3 regions of the Arthrobacter sp. BB-1 genome follow, and region 2 is predicted to be linked to each of the others. Evidence: predicted binding sites of a transcription regulator. Region 2 holds the regulator's gene; each other region holds the start of a gene.
The links. Region 2 encodes HrcA, which represses chaperone genes, less so after heat shock. Its sites were predicted from a motif close to TTNGCACTCGNNNNNNNCGAGTGCNAA; they were not measured.

Region 1: a site for HrcA is predicted at 4,124-4,150, ahead of groL (chaperonin GroEL). Genes of this name have one in related genera too.
Region 3: a site for HrcA is predicted at 5,945-5,971, ahead of FHJ30_RS15885 (Hsp20/alpha crystallin family protein). Genes of this name have one in related genera too.

Annotation. Positions count from the first base shown of each region.
Region 1 is NZ_VDEV01000009.1:5,119-12,167, forward strand. It holds gene FHJ30_RS04570 (siderophore-interacting protein) at 1-509, opposite strand, end outside; gene FHJ30_RS04575 (uracil-DNA glycosylase) at 524-1,294, opposite strand; gene FHJ30_RS04580 (DUF3263 domain-containing protein) at 1,423-1,752, shown strand; gene FHJ30_RS04585 (LytR C-terminal domain-containing protein) at 1,802-2,458, shown strand; gene FHJ30_RS04590 (cold-shock protein) at 2,552-2,758, shown strand; gene FHJ30_RS04595 (ABC transporter substrate-binding protein) at 2,782-4,038, shown strand; gene groL (chaperonin GroEL) at 4,327-5,955, shown strand; gene FHJ30_RS04605 (ribonuclease HI family protein) at 6,120-7,049, shown strand, end outside.
Region 2 is NZ_VDEV01000019.1:42,453-49,501, reverse strand. It holds gene lepA (translation elongation factor 4) at 1-1,721, shown strand, start outside; gene hemW (radical SAM family heme chaperone HemW) at 1,758-2,987, shown strand; gene FHJ30_RS10520 (DUF4870 domain-containing protein) at 3,069-3,491, opposite strand; gene FHJ30_RS10515 (DUF3097 domain-containing protein) at 3,638-4,492, opposite strand; gene hrcA (heat-inducible transcriptional repressor HrcA) at 4,669-5,682, shown strand; gene dnaJ (molecular chaperone DnaJ) at 5,762-6,889, shown strand; gene FHJ30_RS10500 (16S rRNA (uracil(1498)-N(3))-methyltransferase) at 6,892-7,049, shown strand, end outside.
Region 3 is NZ_VDEV01000028.1:18,440-25,488, forward strand. It holds gene FHJ30_RS15860 (low molecular weight phosphatase family protein) at 1-316, shown strand, start outside; gene FHJ30_RS15865 (LCP family protein) at 436-1,563, shown strand; gene FHJ30_RS15870 (alkaline phosphatase) at 1,746-3,422, shown strand; gene FHJ30_RS15875 (histidine phosphatase family protein) at 3,563-4,339, shown strand; gene FHJ30_RS15880 (NAD(P)H-hydrate dehydratase) at 4,323-5,270, shown strand; gene FHJ30_RS15885 (Hsp20/alpha crystallin family protein) at 5,449-5,871, opposite strand; gene FHJ30_RS15890 (hypothetical protein) at 6,069-6,260, opposite strand; gene FHJ30_RS15895 (FAD-dependent monooxygenase) at 6,375-7,049, opposite strand, start outside.

The DNA of each region.
Region 1 (7,049 bases), on a different contig from region 2:
GCGGCTTCGGCAGGCAGGGATTCGATGCATGCCGCGATGGCGGGCACCGCCGCCTCGTCCCCGGCGAACAGGTACCAGTCAGCGTCGGGGTTGGGGTTGTACGCCCCTCCCGGCCCCGTGAAAGTCAGGGTCTCGCCCGGCTGGGCCTTCGCCGCCCACGGTCCTGCCAGTCCTTCCTCGCCGTGGACCACAAAATCGATGGCAAGCTCCCTGGCCACGGGATCCACCCAGCGGAGGGTGTAAGTGCGCGTGAACGGCCATTGTTCCCGCGGCATGGTCTCCCGGATGCTCCACAAGTCCAGCGGGGAGGGGTACGTGACGCCCGGCTGCGGGAAAACAATCTTCACGTAGCGGTCCACGAAGCCGTTGTTGACGAAGTCCGCAAAACCGTCGCCGCCGGCAACAATCCGCACCATGTGGGGCGAGAGCTGTTCCCGGCGCAGCACTGCGAGGTTGACCTGCGGGCGGCTCTTCTTGGTGGCGCTGGTGGTGGCGGGAACAATGCTCATAAGGCAAGCCTAAGCTAGGCTACCGGCGGAAGCTCCCAGGTTACGTCCGGGGCACCCTGCTCCCGCAGCAGCGCGTTGACGCGGCTGAACGGCCGGGAACCAAAGAATCCGCGGGAGGCGGAGAGGGGGCTGGGGTGGGCGCTGGACACGGTCGGAACCCCGGGCAGCAGCGGACGCACGCTCTCTGCGTCCTTTCCCCACAGCACGGCAACCAGCGGCAACGGCGACCCGTCCGGGGCCCGCCGGCCGGCCACGGCCTTGACAGCCGCCGTCGTAATTTCCTCCCACCCCTTCCGGCGGTGGGAGCCTGCAGCGCCGGCCCTTACAGTCATCACGCGGTTCAGGAGCAGGACGCCCTGGCCAGCCCAGGCGGAGAGGTCGCCGTGGACCCGCGCGGGAATTCCCAGGTCCGCTTCCAGCTCCCGGTAGATATTCGCCAGGCTCCGAGGGATGGGCTGCACGTGCGGGTCAACGGCGAAGGCCAGCCCGACGGCGTGCCCCGGCGTGGGGTACGGATCCTGCCCCACCATCAGGACTTTCACGTCGGCGAGGGGCTGGCGGAATGCCCGCAGGACGTTCGACGGCGCCGGCAGCACCGGGTGCCCGGCCGCTTCTTCCCGGGCAAGGAAGGTGAGCACGTCCCGGAGTCCGCTTTCCACGCCCGCCAAGGCAGCTGCCCAGTCAGGCGTCATCAGCTCCGTCAGGGGCAGCTGCGCCAGCTCGGCGAAGCCTTGCCCGCGCGCCGGATCCTGCGCCAGTTCGAAAAGGGCATCTGATTCAAACACCGTCCCATTCTCGCAGGAGGACCGCCGGCCCGGTCCGGCAGGCCGCCCGGCGCGCAAATGACAATGGTGTTATTCGCCCGTAGCATGGGGGTCAGACATTTTACGTAACCAGCAAAGGAGAGTGCGCCGTGGCGGAACCAGCTCGGGAGCACCTGCCGGAGCAGGACCAACGGAACGTCCTCCTGCCGGATTTCGCGCTGCGGGATTCGCCGCTCAGCGAGCGTGACCAGCAGATACTCGCCCTGGAACGGCAGTGGTGGAAGTACGCCGGTGCCAAGGAACAGGCCATCCGGGAACTCTTCGATCTCTCCGCGACGCACTACTACCAGATCCTCAACGCGCTGATCGATACCGAGGATGCGCTGGCGCATGACCCCATGCTGGTCAAGAGATTGCGTAGACTACGTACGTCGCGTCACCGTGCACGCACTGCACGGCGCCTGGGGTCCGACGCATAAGACGCCCGTACTGAGTCTCAGCAGCAACACGCAAGGATGTCTCTTTCCCATGACCAAATACGCCCGCGATGAATTCGACAAGGTCCCGGAGACCGCGTCGCGACAAGGTGTCCATCGCACAGCCTCTGCTCCGTCACGGGTCCGGCTGTGGCCCATCCTGGCGGTGGGTTGCGTTGCCCTGGCCATCGGGCTGGTGTCCTTCCTGATCCTGCCCAAGCTCGGGTTCAGCGGACCGGCAAGCCAGGCCTCCTCAAGCCTCGAATCAACGCCGCTCGCCGGAACCGGGTCTACGCCCTCCGCCACCCCGGACACATCCTCCACCCCCTCGACGGAGCCTGAGCCCTCCGCCACGACAGAAGCCGCGGGGCCAGGGACGGTTCCCGCCGCCGGGGCTGGGTCCAGCATCCAGCCGACGCCGCAGGCTGCGTCCGTGGACAAGACACAGGCCGTGGCGGTCTACAACGCCGCCGGAACCGCCGGACTGGCAAGCCGCGTGGGCGGAACCGTGCGGGCCGACGGCTGGTCCCTGGGCCAGGTAGGGAACTGGGCAGGGGCGCCGCAGCAGGGCTCCACCATTTTCTACTCCGGGACAACCCAACGGGCCAACGCCGAAGCCCTCGCGGAACTCCTGGGCGTCCCTACCGTGGTGAACAGCACGGAATTCCAGGTTCCGCTTGTGGTTGTGCTGGGCCCGGGGTACCGCTAATCCCGGCACGCATTGGCTAGAGTAAATTCCAGGCTTCGGCCCCGGAACGGCGGCGCCGGCAGCATCCCGGACCTAACGGAAAGAGTGGTCACCATGGCACGAGGAACCGTCAAGTGGTTCAACGCGGAAAAGGGCTACGGCTTTATTACCGTTGACGGGTCCGGCGACGATGTCTTCGTGCACTGGTCCGCCATCCAGGGCGAAGGCTACCGGGCACTGGATGAAGGACAGCGCGTGGAACTTGAAGTGGGCGAAGGCGAAAAGGGCCCCCAGGCGGAAAGCGTCCGGCCAGCCGAGTGAAGCGTCTGTTTGTTCCCGCCGGGATGCGTCGTCCTGTTTTCGCCGCAGCCCTCTGCTGCACACTGGCCCTCACCGCCTGTTCCGGCGTCACCGGAAATGCACGCGTGGAAACAGCGGAGGCATCCGGGGACGGCACGCTGCGGATTGGCCTCATCCTGGACAACACCGGGGACAGCAGCTTCCTGAACCCGCCCCAGGCGGCCGCCGCCAAGCTCGCCGTCAAGGAAATCAACGCGGCCGGCGGGCACAAAGGCCGGCCCGTGGAACTGCTGCCCTTCGAGGCCGGCCAGGACGCGGCAGCACAAGCCCAGGCTTTGGTCCAGGCCAAGGCGGACGTGGTGATCGGCCCCACCGACTCCAGCCACGCCAAATCGGCCGTGGACATCCTCTCCAGGGCCAGGACGCCGCTGATCTCGCCGGCCAACACCGCGGCGGGGCTCAGCACCATCCCCAGCGGCGGGTACTACTTCCGGACGGCGGCCGCCGACGTCGCACAGGGGCCGGTGCTGGTTAAGCTCGCCAAGGACGCGGGCGCCGCCACCATCTCCGTCATGTTCCAGGAAGGTGCCTACGGCAGCGATGTCTCCGCCGCCGTCGCCGATTCCGCCCAACAGGCCGGCCTGGAAGTGGTTGCCACGGCGGGCTTCAAGCCGGGTGAAGCGGGAAACGCCGCCGCGGCCGCCCGCGCAGCGGACCCTGACGCCGTCATCCTGGTGGCGCGCGACGGCGCGCAGGGTGCCCTGGCTGAACTCAACAACGCGGCCGTTGCCGGTTCCAGGATCATCCTCAGCGACGGCGCATTCGGCCGGTACGCGTCCAAGCTGGGAACCAAGGCCCTGGAGGGTGCCCGGGCCGTGGTCCCCGGTGAGCTGCCAGCCGCAGCATTCCAGGAAAGGCTCCTCGGCATCGATCCCGGCCTGAAGGACGTGTCCTTCGCAGCGGAGACATACGACGCCGCGATCCTCGCGGCCCTGGCGGCGGCCAAAGCCGAGGACGACTCCGGCCGCTCCATCGCAGCAAACCTGGTTGCCGTCTCAGGCGGGACGGCTGCCGGGACCGCTGGCGGGACTGAATCGGCGCCGGGCACGCCCTGCCCCAGCTACAAGGAATGCCTGGCAGCGAAGGCTTCCGGTACGGGCATCAACTACGACGGCGAATCCGGCCCGGTTGCCTTCGACGCCAATGGCGACATCACCTCGGCAACGTTCACTGTGTTCACCTACGGGGCAGACAACAACCCGACGCCCAGCGGCCGCGAAACGGCGGGCCGCGCCGGCTGATCGCCCTCGGCGTAGAGGTGCCTGCCGCAACGCTTTAGGCGGCCTATTCGCTTGCACTCTCACGTGGGGAGTGCTAATTATTGACTTAGCACTCTGACGTACCGACTGCTAAGCAAAGCCTGGTTCCGGCCGGCGGCGCGCGGCACCGGGCGAGGAGCGAAGAAACACCTTACTGGAGTGAGACCCGCACCCGGAGGCATACAGAGGCCGCCGGCAAAGGGTCGTCCGTCGCGGGCACTGCAGCGAAGGTTCATTCTTAACGACTGTCCCGAAAGGACTATTGCCGTTATGGCCAAGATCATTGCATTTGATGAAGAGGCACGCCGCGGCCTTGAGCGGGGCCTGAATATCCTCGCCGACGCCGTTAAGGTCACCCTCGGCCCGCGTGGACGCAACGTCGTCCTCGAAAAGAAGTGGGGCGCCCCCACGATCACCAACGATGGTGTTTCCATCGCCAAGGAGATCGAGCTGGACGATCCCTACGAGAAGATCGGCGCCGAGCTGGTCAAGGAAGTTGCCAAGAAGACCGACGACGTCGCTGGCGACGGAACCACCACCGCTACCGTGCTGGCCCAGGCCCTGGTCAAGGAAGGCCTGCGCAACGTCGCCGCCGGCGCCGACCCGCTGTCCCTCAAGCGCGGCATCGAGAAGGCCGTTGAGGCCGTCACCGCCGAACTGCTGAACTCCGCCAAGGAAATCGAAACCAAGGAAGAGATCGCCGCCACGGCGTCCATCTCCGCCGGTGACGAAGAAATCGGCGCCCTCATTGCCGAAGCCCTGGACAAGGTGGGCAAGGAAGGCGTCATCACGGTCGAGGAATCCAACACCTTCGGCCTGGAGCTGGAGCTCACCGAAGGCATGCGCTTCGACAAGGGCTACATCTCCGCCTACTTCGTGACTGACGCTGAGCGCCAGGAGACGGTCCTCGAGGATCCGTACATCCTGATCGTCAACTCCAAGATCTCCAACGTCAAGGAACTGGTTGCAGTCCTCGAAAAGGTCATGCAGTCCAACAAGCCGCTGCTGATCATTGCCGAGGACATCGAGGGCGAGGCCCTGGCCACCCTGATCGTCAACAAGATCCGCGGCACCTTCAAGTCCGTCGCCGTCAAGGCCCCGGGCTTCGGTGACCGCCGCAAGGCGCAGCTTGCCGACATCGCTGTCCTCACCGGCGGCCAGGTCATCTCCGAGGAAGTCGGACTCAAGCTGGAAAACGCCGGCCTGGAACTCCTGGGCAAGGCACGCAAGGTTGTTGTCACCAAGGACGAGACCACCATCGTCGAAGGTGCCGGCGACGCCGACCAGATCGCTGGCCGCGTGTCCCAGATCCGCGCCGAGATCGAGAACTCCGATTCGGACTACGACCGCGAGAAGCTGCAGGAACGCCTGGCCAAGCTGGCCGGCGGCGTCGCAGTCATCAAGGCCGGTGCCGCAACCGAGGTTGAGCTCAAGGAGCGCAAGCACCGCATCGAAGACGCAGTGCGCAACGCCAAGGCTGCTGTTGAAGAAGGCATCGTTGCCGGTGGCGGCGTGGCCCTCATCCAGGCCGGCGCCAAGGCATTCGCCAACCTGCAGCTGTCCGGCGACGAGGCCACCGGTGCCAACATCGTCCGTGTTGCCATCGATGCTCCGCTGAAGCAGATCGCCTTCAACGCCGGCATGGAGCCGGGCGTTGTGGTGGACAAGGTCCGCGGCCTGCCCGCAGGACACGGCCTGAACGCCGCAACCGGCGAGTACGTCGACCTGCTGGCTGCCGGCGTGAACGACCCCGTCAAGGTAACCCGCTCTGCCCTGCAGAACGCGGCTTCCATTGCCGGCCTGTTCCTTACCACCGAAGCTGTGGTTGCCGACAAGCCGGAGAAGAACCCGGCCCCCGTTGGCGGCGGCGATGACATGGGCGGCATGGGCGGCTTCTAAGCCCTCCTGCCGGACTGTGTCCCGCTGAAACGAATGCGGCCCCCCTCTTTTGAGGGGGCCGCATTCGTGTTCCTTGGAAGCTGCTTACTTTTACTTCCGGGCACGGCCGTGCACCGGCTGCGCTGAAAGTCCGGATTGTCCGTCCGGTCTGGGAGGATGGACCGGTGACAATTACTGCAGCGGCCGACGGTTCGGCCTTGGGAAACCCCGGCCCGGCCGGCTGGGCCTGGTACGTGAACGATGATTGCTGGCGCGCCGGAGGGTGGCCCCACGGGACGAACAACCAGGGCGAGCTGATGGCGGTCCTGGATCTGCTGAGGGCCACGGCACACCTTCCCCAGGAGGACCTGCGGATCCTTTGCGACAGCCAGTATGTCATCAACTCGATCACCAAGTGGATGCCGGGATGGAAGCGCAAAGGCTGGCGCAAAGCCGACGGAAAGCCGGTCCTGAACGTGGATCTGCTCAAGGAACTGGACCGGGAGCTCGCCGGCCGGAAGTACACCTTCGAATGGGTCAAGGGGCATGCCGGGCATGACCTGAACGAAGCCGCGGACGAGCGGGCCCGGGCGGCAGCCACCGCCTTTCAGCAGGGGGTGGCCGCCCGCTCCGGGCCCGGTTTCCCCGGCGCGCACCATGCCGCATCGCACGCACCCCAGGCATCCCACGCGCCGGCGGCCAAAGACGCTGCGCGGGCACCCCGTGTTGCCGCCGCAGCGCCGGGCGCCTACGAGGAACCGGATTTGTTCAGCCAGCTGGACAACGGCACTTTCGGCGGGCCGGACACAGCGGTCCAGCCCGCCGCCGCCGTGCCGGAGGCCTTGGTGGAAGAACTGGAGCGTGAGCTGTTGGGCCCCTTGGTGCGCGGGGACATCGGCCGGACTGCTGTCCTGCTGCACCCCGATTTCATGGAAATTGGCAGCTCGGGCCGGGTGTGGACCCGGGACGCCATGATGATGGCGCTCGAAGACGACCCGGGGGAGCGCACGGAGATTGAGATTCTGGGCGCTGACCGTATTGGCGGTGACGCCGTCCTGCTGACGTACCGCAGCTACGCTCGCTCCGGCACCACCCTCCGAAGCTCACTGTGGGTG
Region 2 (7,049 bases):
TGGTCCAGCCCCGCGACATGAAGGCCCAGTACCTGGACCGGATGGACATCGAACGCGAACGCGGCATCACCATCAAGTCACAGGCGGTCCGGATGCCGTGGGAACTTGACGGCAAGAGCTACGCGCTCAACATGATCGATACCCCGGGCCACGTTGACTTCACGTACGAGGTCTCCCGCTCCCTCGCAGCCTGCGAAGGGGCGATCCTCCTGGTGGACGCGGCGCAGGGCATCGAGGCCCAGACGCTGGCCAACCTGTACCTCGCGATGGAGAACAACCTCACCATCATTCCGGTCCTGAACAAGATCGATCTTCCGGCAGCGCAGCCGGAGAAGTACGCTGCGGAACTTGCCAGCCTCATCGGAGGCGACCCGGAGGACGTGCTCCGCGTATCGGGAAAGACCGGCATGGGCGTTGAAGCGCTGCTGGACAAGATCGTGCGCGACCTGCCGGCTCCCGAGGGCGACGCAAACGCCCCGGCCCGCGCCATGATCTTCGACTCCGTCTACGACACCTACCGCGGCGTGGTCACCTATGTCCGCGTGGTGGACGGCATGCTGCACCCGCGCGAGCGCATCCAGATGATGTCCACGCGGGCCACGCACGAACTCCTGGAGATCGGCGTGAGCTCCCCGGAACCCACGCCCTCGAAGGGCCTCGGCGTCGGCGAAGTGGGATACCTCATCACCGGCGTGAAGGACGTCCGTCTTTCCAAGGTCGGCGACACCGTCACCAACCTCGCGAAGCCGGCCGCTGAATCACTGCCGGGCTACGCCGACGCCAAGCCGATGGTCTTCTCCGGCCTGTATCCGCTGGACGGCACCGACTACCCGGTGCTCCGGGACGCGCTTGAAAAGCTGATGCTTAATGACGCCGCGCTGGTCTACGAACCCGAAACGTCGGCCGCGCTGGGTTTCGGATTCCGTGTGGGCTTCCTCGGCCTGCTCCACCTCGAAATCACCCGCGAACGGCTCGAGCGCGAGTACAACCTGGACCTGATTTCCACCGCACCCAACGTGGAATACGAAGTGACGCTGGAGGACAAGAAGGTGGTCCATGTGACCAACCCCAGCGAATACCCCTCCGGCAAGATCCACGAGGTTCGCGAACCGATGGTGTCCGCCACCATCCTCGCTCCGAACGAGTTCGTCGGCGCCATCATGGAACTGTGCCAGAGCCGCCGCGGCGTTATGGGCGGAATGGACTACCTCTCCGAGGACCGGGTGGAAATCCGGTACCGCCTGCCGCTGGCGGAGATTGTGTTCGACTTCTTCGACATCCTCAAGTCCAAAACCCGAGGCTACGGGTCCCTGGACTGGAAGGCCGACGGCGACCAGGTGGCTGACCTGGTGAAGGTTGACATCATGCTCCAGGGTGAACAGGTGGATGCCTTCTCGGCCATCACCCACCGCGACAAGGCCTACGCCTACGGCGTAATGATGACCACCAAACTGCGCGAGCTGATCCCGAGGCAGCAGTTCGAGGTGCCCATCCAGGCGGCCATCGGGTCCAGGATCATTGCCCGTGAAAGCATCCGCGCCATCCGCAAGGACGTGCTGGCCAAGTGCTACGGCGGTGACATTTCCCGTAAGCGCAAACTGCTGGAAAAGCAGAAGGAAGGCAAGAAGCGCATGAAGATGGTGGGCCGGGTCGAGGTCCCCCAGGAAGCCTTCATCGCCGCCCTCACCACCGACGAGTCCAAGGACAAGGCAAAGAAGTAGTGAACACAGCGTCCGGCAACACCGGAGGCCCCAGCAATGCCTAGCATTCTTCCTCTCGGCGACCCGGCGCCGTCGGACGGTCTGTTGCCTGCCCAGGCAGCGGACGGTGCGGCGGACCGGGCGTTCGGGCTGTACGTGCACATTCCTTTCTGTGCCGTCCGGTGCGGGTACTGCGATTTCAACACCTACACCGCCACGGAACTGGGCGGCGGCGCATCCCAGGATGCGTATGCCGGCACGGCCGCATCCGAAGTGGCGCTGGCGGGGAAGGTCCTGGCCGGATCCGGGCTTCCGGCGCGCAAACTCAGTACCGTGTTCTTCGGCGGCGGCACCCCCACCCTGCTGCCCGCGGACGACCTTGCCCTGATCCTCCGCCGCGCCATCGACGAGTGGGGAATCGAGGATGGCGCCGAGGTGACCACCGAGGCGAACCCGGACTCGGTCACCCCTGAATCCCTGGCCATTCTCAAGGACGCCGGGTTCACCAGGGTCTCCTTCGGCATGCAGTCCGCTGTTCCCCATGTCCTGAAGGTCCTGGACAGGACCCACACGCCCAGCCGCGTGCCGCAGGTCGTTCAGTGGGCGCGTGATGCCGGACTCGCCGTGAGCCTGGACCTCATTTACGGGACACCAGGGGAGTCGCTGGACGACTGGCGCTACTCCCTTGAGACGGCGCTGTCCTACCAGCCGGACCACATCAGCGCCTACGCCCTCATTGTGGAGGACGGCACCAAGCTCGCCGCCCAGATCCGCCGTGGCGAAGTTCCCGGAATCGACGACGACGACCACGCCGACAAGTACGAACTCGCCGACCACCTCATCACCCAGGCCGGCCTCGGCTGGTACGAGGTCAGCAACTGGGCCCGCACGCCGGAGCAGGCCTGCCGGCACAACCTCGCCTACTGGCGGGGCGACGACTGGTGGGGGATTGGACCGGGGGCGCACTCCCACGTGGGCGGCGTCCGCTGGTGGAATGTCAAGCACCCCACGGCCTACGCCGGACGCCTTGCGCAGGGAGTGTCACCGGCAGCCGGCAGGGAAACCCTGGACCAGGAGACCCGGAATGTCGAGCGTGTCATGCTCGAGGCCCGTCTCCAGTCCGGCCTCGACGTGTGGTCACTGGGCCAGGCGGGACGGCACGAGGTGGCCGGACTGATCGCGGACGGCCTCGTGGATCCTGCCGCCGCTTTCAAGGGAAGGCTGGTCCTCACGCTCAAAGGGAGGCTGCTGGCAGACGCGGTGGTGCGCCGGGTCCTCCCGGACTGATCGGCACAAAGCAACGCGGGCCCGCGCCCGCAGCGTTCCCTGGCCGTGGAGCCGGTGCGGCCTTGCGGGGCCGGGGTGGAGTTACTTGATCCAGCGCAGGTTGTACTGGTACCGGTGCGGCTGTCCACGGTTGACATGGATGCCGGCCGCCACCGAGAAGCAGGTCAGGGCAATCCAGATGAGGGTGGCTATGACGGCAAAGACGTTGCCGATCACGGGAACGAAGACCACCAGGATGTTCGCAACCAGGGCAGCGATGGTGGGCGGCAGGCTGAAGTTCAGGGCTTCCTTGGATTCCTGGGCGGTGAAAGGCCCCCGGTCCCGGAAGATCAGGTAGATCAGCAGCGACGGAACACAGCCCAGGATGCCCCCAAAGTGGGCCATCGTGGCCCATTGGCGGTCTTCGCTGGCTGTGAGGGGCAGCGCATTCGCGGGAACGCCGTGGTACTCCGAACGGCCCTGGCCGCCCTGGGTGTCCCTGTGATCGCGTGCGTTTTCTGCCACAGTCTGTTCCTTCTGAAGTGCAATGGTGCCGGCCAAGAATGCTTACTTGGTGCGCAGGCCTGCATTGTTGCAGGATCCGCAGTACCAAGAATACTTGGTACTGCCCGGTATCGGCGCCGGAATGCGCGCGCCGGGGTGGAGCGCCCTCAGGGAACGGTGAGGAAGTCGATGACTTCCTCAACCCTCCCCAACAGCGAGGCTTCAAGGTCTGCGTAGGTGCGGACGGCGCCGAGGAGTTTCTGCCAGCCGAGTCCGATGTCCTCTTTGGTGGCATGGGGCCAGCCGAACGCTGCGAGGATGCCGGTCTTCCAGTCCTGCCCGCGCGGCACCACTGGCCACTGCTCAATGCCCAGGACAGCGGGCCGGATGGCCTGCCACACGTCCACATAGGGGTGCCCCACAATCAGGACGTTCCCCGCGGCACCCGGCGAGGCCATAACGGCGTCGGCTATGCGTGATTCCTTGGAGTCCGGCACGAGGTGGTCCACCAGGACACCCAGCCGCCTGCCGGGTCCGGGCCTGAACCCTGCGACTGCCGCCGCGAGGTCATCAATGCCGTGGAGGGGTTCGACGACGATGCCCTCCACGCGCAGGTCATCTCCCCAGACCTTTTCCACCAGTTCCGCGTCGTGCTTTCCCTCCACCCAGATGCGGCTGGCTTTGGCCACCTGCGCCCGCTGGCCGGCAACCCGGACTGACCCGGAAGCCGTCCGGCCGGGCCCGGCAACGGCACCGGCTGCCTGCCGCGGGGCCGGGGGCAGGAGCTTGATGGCCCGCCCTTCGAGAAGGAATCCGAAGCCCAAGCGGAAAGACCTGGACTTTCCGCGCCTGTCCTCCAGGGCAACCACATGCATTCCGCCGGATTTTTCGACGCGGGTCACGGCACCCACCCAGCCGGACTGGACGTCCTCGAGCACCATTCCCCGTTCAACGGGCACCTCGGGCAGTTCAGTCTTTGCGGGAGCGGACAAGTCCCGCGGGCCCCAGTTCTGGTACTGCATGGTTTCACTCCGCCTAGCGTTCGGTACAGGTCCGGAATTTCGCCCGGAGCGGTACCAATGCTAGCAACGGGGGGAGGCATAATAGACTGTTAGCACTTAGGCATGTCGAGTGCTAACCCTTGAGGTGGCACAGCGCGGGCGGTGCTGCCGCCCCGAACCCTGGATGGAGGTGGAGTGTGAGCGAGCCACGCAAACTCGAAGTGCTGCGTGCAATCGTGGAGGACTACGTCCACTCCCGGGAACCCGTCGGGTCCAAGGCCCTGGTGGAGCGGCACCATCTCGGTGTGTCCAGCGCGACGATCAGGAACGATATGGCCGCCCTGGAGGAAGAGGGCCTGATCACCGCTCCGCACACCAGCGCCGGGCGTATCCCCACAGACAAGGGTTACCGGCTGTTCGTGGACCAGATCTCTGCAGTCAAACCGCTGTCCCAGGCGGAACGGAGGGCCATCCAGTCACTGCTGGAAGGATCGGACGACCTTGACGACGTCCTTGACCGCACCGTCCGGCTGCTGTCGCAGCTGACCAACCAGGTCGCGGTGGTCCAGTACCCGCACCTGAGCCGGGCACTGGTCCGCCATATCGAGTTCGTCCTCCTTGCACCGCGGAAGGTGCTGGTGGTGCTGATCGCCAACAGCGGCAAGGTGGAGCAGCGCGTTATCGACGTCGGCCAGGACCTGGCGGATGACGCCCTCGCCAGCCTGCGGGCACGGTTCCTCGGATCCCTTGCCGGCACGCCGCTGAGCCAGCTCGCCCAGTCCCTGCCGGCGGTGGTGGCCACAGCGGCCCCGAGCCAAAGGCAGGCCGCCCATGCCCTCGCCGTCGGCCTCGAGGGACTGGCCCAGAGCAGCAGGGAGGACCGCATGGTCATGGCGGGCACAGCCAACCTTGCGCGGTCCAACGTGGACTTTCCGCTCAGCATCGGTCCGGTCCTCGAAGCGCTTGAGGAGCAGGTGGTCATGCTCCGCCTGCTGAGCGAAATGGCGCAGGACCACCGCGGAGTGGCTGTCAGCATCGGCCGCGAGAATCCCTACGACGGCCTGGCCGAGGCATCCGTGGTTGCAACAGGGTACGGTCCGGACCACGTTGCCAAAATCGGCGTCCTGGGGCCAACCAGGATGGACTATCCCACCACCATGGCCGCCGTCAGGGCCGTCGCCCGGTACCTTTCGCGGATCCTGGGCCCCTGACGTTTTCCGGTTCCCCGGGCAGGCAGAGCATTTTCCGCAGTCCAACTGCAGGCAGTACAACAAGGAAGAGATACGAACTTTGAGCAGCCACTACGACGTCCTTGGAGTCTCACCGGAGGCCACGGGAGAAGAGATCAAGAAGGCCTACCGCAAACTGGCGCGCACCCTCCACCCGGACGTCAACCCGGGTGAGGACGCGTCGGACCGCTTCAAGGCCGTGACCCACGCCTACGAGGTTCTCTCTGACCCGCAGAAGCGCCGCGTCTATGACACCACCGGCAACGAAAACGGCACGGACAACGGCTTCGGCGGAGGCGGATACGCCGGCCAGGGCTTCGCGTTCCAGGACATTTTCGACACCTTCTTCGGTGCCGGCGGAAGCACCGGCCCGGCTTCCCGCGTCAGGCGCGGCCAGGACGCCCTCATCAGTGTCCGCATTGAACTGCGTGACGCTGTTTTCGGCGTCAATAAGAAACTGGAAGTGGACACAGCCGTTATGTGCCCCACCTGCGACGGTTCGTGCTGCCAGCCGGGAACCCACCCGGAACGCTGCGACATCTGCGGCGGCAGCGGCCAGGTCCAGCGCGCAGTCCGGTCCATCCTGGGACAGGTCATGACCGCCGCCCCGTGCGGAACCTGCGAAGGCTTCGGCACCGTCATCAAGGACCCCTGCAACGAGTGCAGCGGCCAAGGACGCATCCGCAGCCGTCGTTCACTGACCATCAAGGTTCCAGCCGGCGTGGCCACCGGAACCCGCATCCAGCTCTCGGGCCAGGGCGAAGCAGGTCCTGCCGGCGGCCCTGCCGGCGACCTCTACGTCGAGATCCGCGTAAACAACGACGCCACGTATGTCCGGGACAACGACGACCTCCACGCAACCCTGCACATTCCCATGACGGCGGCAGCCCTGGGTACCGAAGTGAGCCTGGAAACGTTCGACGGGCCGCAGGAAATCGACGTCAAGCCCGGCACCCAGTCCGGCGAGATCATCACCCTTCGCGGACTTGGCGTGACCCACCTCCGCGGTTACGGGCGCGGCGACCTGAAAGTGCACCTCCAGGTCGAAACCCCCGCGAAACTCGACCCTGCACAGGAGGACCTCCTGCGGCAGCTTGCCAAACTCCGCGGTGAGCAGATCACCGAAGGAAAGCTTGCGGCCAGCGGAGGCATGTTCGCCAAGCTCCGGGACCGGCTCGGTAACCTGTAGCGGTGAGCAACCCGGTCTTTTTCACCCCTCCCGGTTCCCTTGACCAGATGGTGGCGGGGGAGGTCTTTGTCCTTGAAGGGCCCGAGGCGCGGCACGCCGTCACGGTGAAGCGGATCGCCCCCGGCGAGCCCGTTGACATCGTGGACGGCGCCGGGACCCG
Region 3 (7,049 bases), on a different contig from region 2:
GCTCGACGTCCTGGACCAGCGCGCGGCGGCTTCCAGCGGCATGGTGCCCGCCGCTGCGCCCGCCCCGGATAATCACGACGACGGCGGCCGGCTGGGCGCCAACGCCGCCTTCTGGAAGGGCCTCCCGGCACGGGCCGCGGGGGTGCGCCACTTGTCCCTGCCCGCCGACGCCGCCGAGAACGACATCATCGACCCCTACCGGCGCGCGCCCGAGGTGTACCGGCAGATGGAGGACGAGCTGGCACCGGCGATTGTGTCCATCCTCCGCCACGCGCGCCTTAACGCGCCGGCCTGGCCCGGCGTGCCGCCGTCGTAATCAAGCGGGATCCGCGCAGCCGGCACACGCTGGAAGATGACAGTTTGGATACGCATGTAGCCAGCAGGGGCCCGGCGGGCGGACACTGATCCCACCCATTCACAAAGAGGTGAGGCACAATGAGCACGCCTGACGGTTCCGGCCCCTCCGGCCCCAATCCATCCGAGCCGGCATCCGGGCCCGCTCCCGGCCCCCACAACGGCAGCTGGGTGGCACACGGCCGCCGGCGCTGGATAGCCGCACTGCTGGCACTGGTCCTGGTGGCCGCCGCCGTCGTCGCAGTCATCAGCCTCAACCGCTCCGGCACCGAGGCCCAGCCCGCCGCAACGCAGAGCGAAACACCGTCACCGACCCCATCGGAGACTCCCTCCGAAACGCCGCCGCCCGCCCCTGCTCCCCCGCCGCCGCCCGAGCCCATCCCGGACCTGCCCGCGGTTCCCATGAACGTCCTGGTCATCGGCAGCGACAGCCGCGCCAACGCCCGGGACGCCGCGGCCCATACGGCGGCAACCGGCGAGGCCATGGACCACCGCTCGGACACGCTCATGGTGGTGCACGTCCCCGCCGACCGCCGGACCCTGTACGTGGTGTCCATCAACCGTGACATGTGGGTGGACATCCCCGGTTTCGGCGGCGCCAAGATCAATGCCGGGCTGCAGTACGGCGGCATCGACATGACCACCCAGACGGTGCAGTCGCTGTTCGGGATCACCATTGACCACACCCTGATGCTGGACTTCAACGGCTTCCGGGGCCTGGTGGACGGGCTGGGCGGGATCGACGTCAACGTGCCCATTCCCTTCCAGTCCACGCACGACACGGGGCACGTCTTCGGTCCGGGCGTCAACCACTTGGACGGGCAGTCCGCGCTGGAGTTCGCCCGCGAGCGCTACGCCTTTTCCGACGGCGACTTCCAGCGCGTGCGCAACCAACAGGTCCTGCTCAAGGCCATCCTGGCCCGCCTGACCGGCGGCGGAGGCCTGAACGATGTCAACGCGGTCCGCGGCCTGGTGAATTTCGCGTCCTGCTGCCTCACGGTGGACCGGGGCTTCGACCCCGTGCAGGCCGCCATCCTTGCCTACAGCCTGCGGAACCTGGACGCGAACGCGATCGGCACCATGACGCTGCCCACGGCGGGCTCCGGGTTCATCGCGGGCCAGTCCGTGCTGTTCCCGGATTACGGGGCGATCAACGCCGTTGGTGCAGCGCTGCGGGAGGGGCGGATCGGGGAGCTCGCGGTTCCGTAGCCGGGGTCCGCTGACACTCGACGCGCAAATTCCCTGGCGCACCTCGAATTACGGGTGCGCCAGCGAATGGGCGCTTCGCAGGTCATTTTGCGCGTCGAAACCCGAAGCTGTTCAACGGGGGCTCACCCGGGGTTCACCGGCGGGAAAGCGTCCGTGCGCCCGGCCGGTAGAGGCTGGACGGCATGACTGACATTTCGCGCCGCACCATCGTCAAGGGATCCGTCCTCGCTGCCGCACTGGCGGCCACACCCGCCGCCGCCCAGGCCGCCGCAGTCCAGTCGCCCGCCGGCGTCGCGCTGGTCCGGAACCGGCTCACCCTGCCCAGCGGCATAGCCACCGGAGACGTCACCTCCGATTCCGCCGTCCTGTGGTCCCGCGCTTCCGGTGCCGGGCGGATGGCGGCAGTCCTGCGGGCCGTGGACGACGGCGGCGAGGTCCTCCGCGGCCGCGGCGCCTTTGAGCGCGTCCTCCGCGGGCCCCGCGCAACCCAGGCCTCCGACTTCACCGCCAAGATCCACGCCGGGAACCTGCCGTCCAATACGCGCTTTGCGCTGGAGATCAGCTTCGAGGACGACGGCGGCGCGGCCGGCGAGACCATCAGCGGCAGCTTCCGCACAGCTCCCGACGCCGGGACATACAACGGCAACGGCCGCACCGGTGGGACGAGCGAGGGAGGCGAGGTGCCGGCGTCGTCCGCCCAAAGCTTTGTATGGACGGGTGACACTGCCGGCCAGGGCTGGGGCATCAACGAGGAAATCGGCGGGATGCGCGGCTACCGCGCCATGCACGAGACCCGGCCGGACTTCTTCATCCACTCCGGCGACACTGTCTACGCCGACGGCCCCATTACGGAGACCGTGGTGGAGAAGGACGGGCAGGTATGGCGGAACCTGGTCACGGAGGAGGTGTCCAAGGTGGCCGAGACGCTCACGGAATTCCGCGGCCGGCACCGCTACAACCAGATGGACGCCAACATGCGGGCGATGTTCGCGAACGTCCCCGTCATCGCCAACTGGGATGACCACGAGACCACCAACAACTGGTACCCCGGCGAAATCCTGGACGATCCCCGCTACACCGTCCGCGACGTCAACACCCTGGCGGCCCGGGGACGGCAGGCCTGGCAGGAGAACATGCCCATCGCCGATTCGGCAGCGCTGTGGCGGCCGGGAACGTTCGACGACGCCGGCCAGTACCAGCCTGCCCGCATCTACCGGAAGATCAGCCGCGGCCCGCAGCTGGACATCTTCTGCCTGGACATGCGCACCTTCAAGTCGCCCAACACGGACGGCAAGGAACCGTACGCCACGGCCATCCTGGGCCAGGAGCAGGTGGACTGGCTGATTCGCGAGGTGACCAGGTCCAAGGCCACGTGGAAGGTGATCGCAGCGGACCTGCCGCTGGGCATCATCGTGCCGGATGGTCCGGTGAACCAGGAGAGCCTGGCAAACCGCGACGCGGGTGCTCCCCTGGGCCGTGAGCTGGAGATCGCCGGGGTGCTGAGCGCGTTCAAACACAACGCGGTTAAGAACGTGGTGTGGCTGACCGCCGACGTCCACTACTGCGCCGCGCACCACTACTCCCCCGACCGTGCGGCGTTCACCGACTTCGACCCGTTCTGGGAATTCGTGGCAGGGCCGATTGCCGCTGGATCCTTTGGTCCGAACAAGATGGACGGCACGTTCGGGCCCGAGGTGGTGTTCTCCAAGGCCGGCAAGTTCGCCGGAGAGTCACCACGCAACGGTGAGAACCAGTTCTTCGGGCACGTGCAGCTGGGCGGGGACAACAGCTTCACGGCCAGCCTCCGGAACGCCAATGGCGCCACGGTGTTCACCAAGGTGCTGACGCCGGAGCGGTAGCTTCTTCGCCCGGGTGCGCGCTCCATCCGGCCGCGCACCCGGGTGCCCGGCCGCCGTCGTCCGTTATTTTCCCGGCCCCGTGGGTACGCCGCTGGTAGTGTTCCTGCATTCGGAACGGCACGCAGACGGGGTGATTTCTCTTGAACGACGACGGGCTGACAGAGGCTGTGCAGGAGGCAGGGGCGGTGGAGCTGCTGCTGATCCGCCACGGCGAGAGCGAGGGCAACGTTGCCGCCACCGAGGCACGGGAGGCACGGGCGGAGGTCATCGCCGTACCGGCGCGTGACGCCGACGTGAACCTGTCCGATATTGGGCAGGAGCAGGCGAAGGCGCTGGGCGCGGCGCTGGCCCGGATCGCCGAGGAGTTCCGGCCGGACGCCGTGGTGTCCTCGCCCTACGCGCGTGCCCGGCAGACGGCGGAAATCGCCGTGGAGGTGGCTGGCTGGCCCATGAAGGTGCGCACTGATGAGAGGCTGCGGGACCGCGAGCTGGGCATCCTGGACCGGCTCACCCGGCTGGGCGTGGAGCAGCGTTTCCCGGATGAGGTGGAACGCCGCGAATGGCTGGGCAAGCTGTACTACCGGCCGCCGGGAGGTGAATCCTGGGCGGACGTAGCCCTCCGGCTGCGCTCCGTCCTGGCGGAGCTGAACAACCTGGGCACCGGGCACCGGGTGATGCTGGTGTGCCACGACGCCGTGATCATGCTCTTCCGGTACGTGCTCGAAGGGCTGAGCGAAACAGAACTCCTGGACCTCGCAGCCACAACCTCGGTGCTGAACGCCTCCCTGACCCGGTATGTGCGGCCCTCCGGCGCCGGACCGTGGACGCTCGAGAGCTTCAATGTGGCGGACCACCTGACCGAGCAGGGCGTCACCGTGACCGAACACGGCGGGGATACCAGTGTCCACCCGCGGTGAGGCGGCCGGGGCCGAGCGGGCCGGGGCCGAGCAGCCGACGTTGGTGACGCCGTCGCTCCTGCGCGATTGGCCGCTGCCCTCTCCGGGCGAGGACAAGTACTCCCGCGGATCGGTCTTGGTGGTGGGCGGAGCCCGGGCGACTCCCGGCGCCGCCCTGCTGGCCGGTGCGGCGGCTCTCCGGGCCGGCGCAGGGAAGCTCACCCTGGCGGTCTCGGAGTCCGTGGCTGTCCACGTGGGCGTCGCGCTGCCGGAGTGCGGGGCGGTGGGGCTGCCGGAAACCCCTGGCGGGTCCGTGACGGCCGAGGGCCTTGACCGTATTTCCACGTACCTGGACCGGGCGGATGCCGTGCTGGTGGGCCCGGGCCTCGATGACCTGGACCTGGCCGAGGAGCTGCTCCGGGCGCTGCTCGAGCGGGAGACAGGAGAAGGCGGGCCGAACGGCCCGGGAGGTCCCGCCGTCGTGCTGGATGCCTACGCCCTGGGCGCCCTGGTGAAGGTGGAGGACCTGATTGAGCCGTGGAAAGGCCGCCTGATCCTCACCCCCAACCCCAAGGAGGCCGAGGTCCTGCTTGGCCGCGACGTGAAGGACCTGGAGGCGGACGTGGCCGCGATTGCCGAACGCTACCGTGCCGTGGTCAGCTGCCAGGGCCTGATCGCGCGGCCGCCCGGAGATGCCCCGGAACAGCCGGAGCTCTGGAAAATCACCACAGGATACGGCGGGCTGGGGACCTCGGGCAGCGGGGATGTCCTGGCCGGTGCCATCGCCGGCCTCCGCGCCCGGGGCACCAGTGAAGCGCAGGCCGCATGCTGGGGGACCCACCTTCATGCGGCTGCCGCGGACAGGCTTGCCAGCCGGCTGGGACCGTTGGGCTTCCTGGCGCGCGAACTCGCGGATGAACTGCCCGCGCTGATGCTGGAGCTCAACACCTGACACCGCCTTAAAGGCCCGGACATAGGACGACCCCCGGCCGAAGCCGGGGGCCACCTTATCGGGAAGTTACGGGAGTAGGCTGCCGGTGCGCTTTAAGCGCTGTGGCGTGCGTACTTCGCGATCCGCCCAAAAGGCAGTCAGCAATTTGATACCCGACGTCCCGATTCTTGTGTTGACACTAGGCGGCAATCTCTTGCTTTGCCCCCTTCGTCTCAATCTCGATCTTGCGCGGCTTGGCCTTCTCGGCGACAGGAATCCGCAGCGTCAGGACACCGGCGTCGTACGTAGCCTTCACATTGTCCGTGTCCAGGGTGTCCCCGAGGATCAGCTGGCGGCTGAACACGCCGCGCGGCCGCTCGGAGGCGATCAACTCGGTATCCTTGCCCGCGGGCTCGGGGCGCTCGGCCCGTACCGTCAGGACATTCCGTTCCACATCCAGATCCACAGAATCCAGTGCGACACCGGGCAGATCAAAAGCGACTACAAATTCCTGGTCCTCCCGCCACGCGTCCATCGGCATCGCTGCCGGGCGCGCCGCCGTGCCGAGGACCTGCTGGGCCAGCCTGTCCAGCTCGCGGAACGGATCAGTTCGCATCAACATGGCTTCCCTCCTCGTAAGAGACGGTCCAACACTTTTTGGTACCAGCCGATCTGTATTGGCTGATATAGATTTTTTATCACTGGAGAATCAGGTCTGCAAGGGGTTCAGGAGGGATTTTTAAGAGTTTTTCCGGCCTGCCCTGGACGCGGAAGAGGGGCCCTCTGCGGCAGGCAGAAGGCCCCTCTTATCCTGGTTTGTCAGCTCCGCGTGGGGTCCGGCCGGAGCGGCGCCGGGCCGGGGTCGGGCACCGGCAGCGGGCCCGGCGGTTCGGGTGCCGGGAACGGGTTGGGAGCCGGCGGGCCGGGGTGGCCGGGCTGGGTGGGATCTGGCTGGTCCGGGCCTGGTTCCGGCGGAAACGGCTCGGGCTCGTGCACTGGCGGGATGGTCATGTGACGTTCCCCTCTCACGTTTGATGGACGTGCCTTGGCGTGATCAGGATACGCCCGCCACCTCAAGCCCACTAGGCCAAGCGCCCGCCGTTCCCTGCGGCCCGGGGCGTGGGGTCAGCCCGGGACGGCGCCCACCAGCCGAAGCCAGGCACGCAGCTGGTGCAGGTCCGCCTCCCCGCACCGGAAACCGACGTGCCCGTCCGGGCGCACCGCAACGATGCCGCGGCCGGGATGGCTGCTGAGCCGGTGCACATGAACCTTGCGCCCGGAGAAGGTGAGGTCCGCGCCCGCGGCATCCCATCCGGCGTCGTGCTCCAGCAGGACGTGCACGCCCGGCGCCGCAGTCAACTCGTGAAGGCGGACGCTCCGCCCGCCGGTGACCACCGGCGCATCCGGCAGCCGGTCCCCCGGCCGCGGCCAGCGCGCCGCTGGCGGGGTGCCCTCCACCGAGATGGTGCTGTTCCGGTAGCGGACAAAAGGCTGTGCCAGGAGCCTGATGCCCGCGGACGTGAGCCGGCGCCGGCGCAGGAGCACCGGCAGCAACGGCGCGGAAACCGGCAGGACCCTGCGGAGCAGGCGGGCAAGGGGGTGGGGCGACGCTTCCCCGAAAAAGATGGCATGCGTCAGGGCCAGCACCCGCCGGGCGGCGAGGCGGCGCTCGTAATCATAGGAGCCGAGCAGTTCCGGGTGCGTCCCGCCGCCCGAAGCGAAGCCCAGCTTCCAGCCAAGATTGAGTGCGTCGAGAATGCCGTTGTTCATCCCCTGGCCGCCCGCTGGTGAATGGGCGTG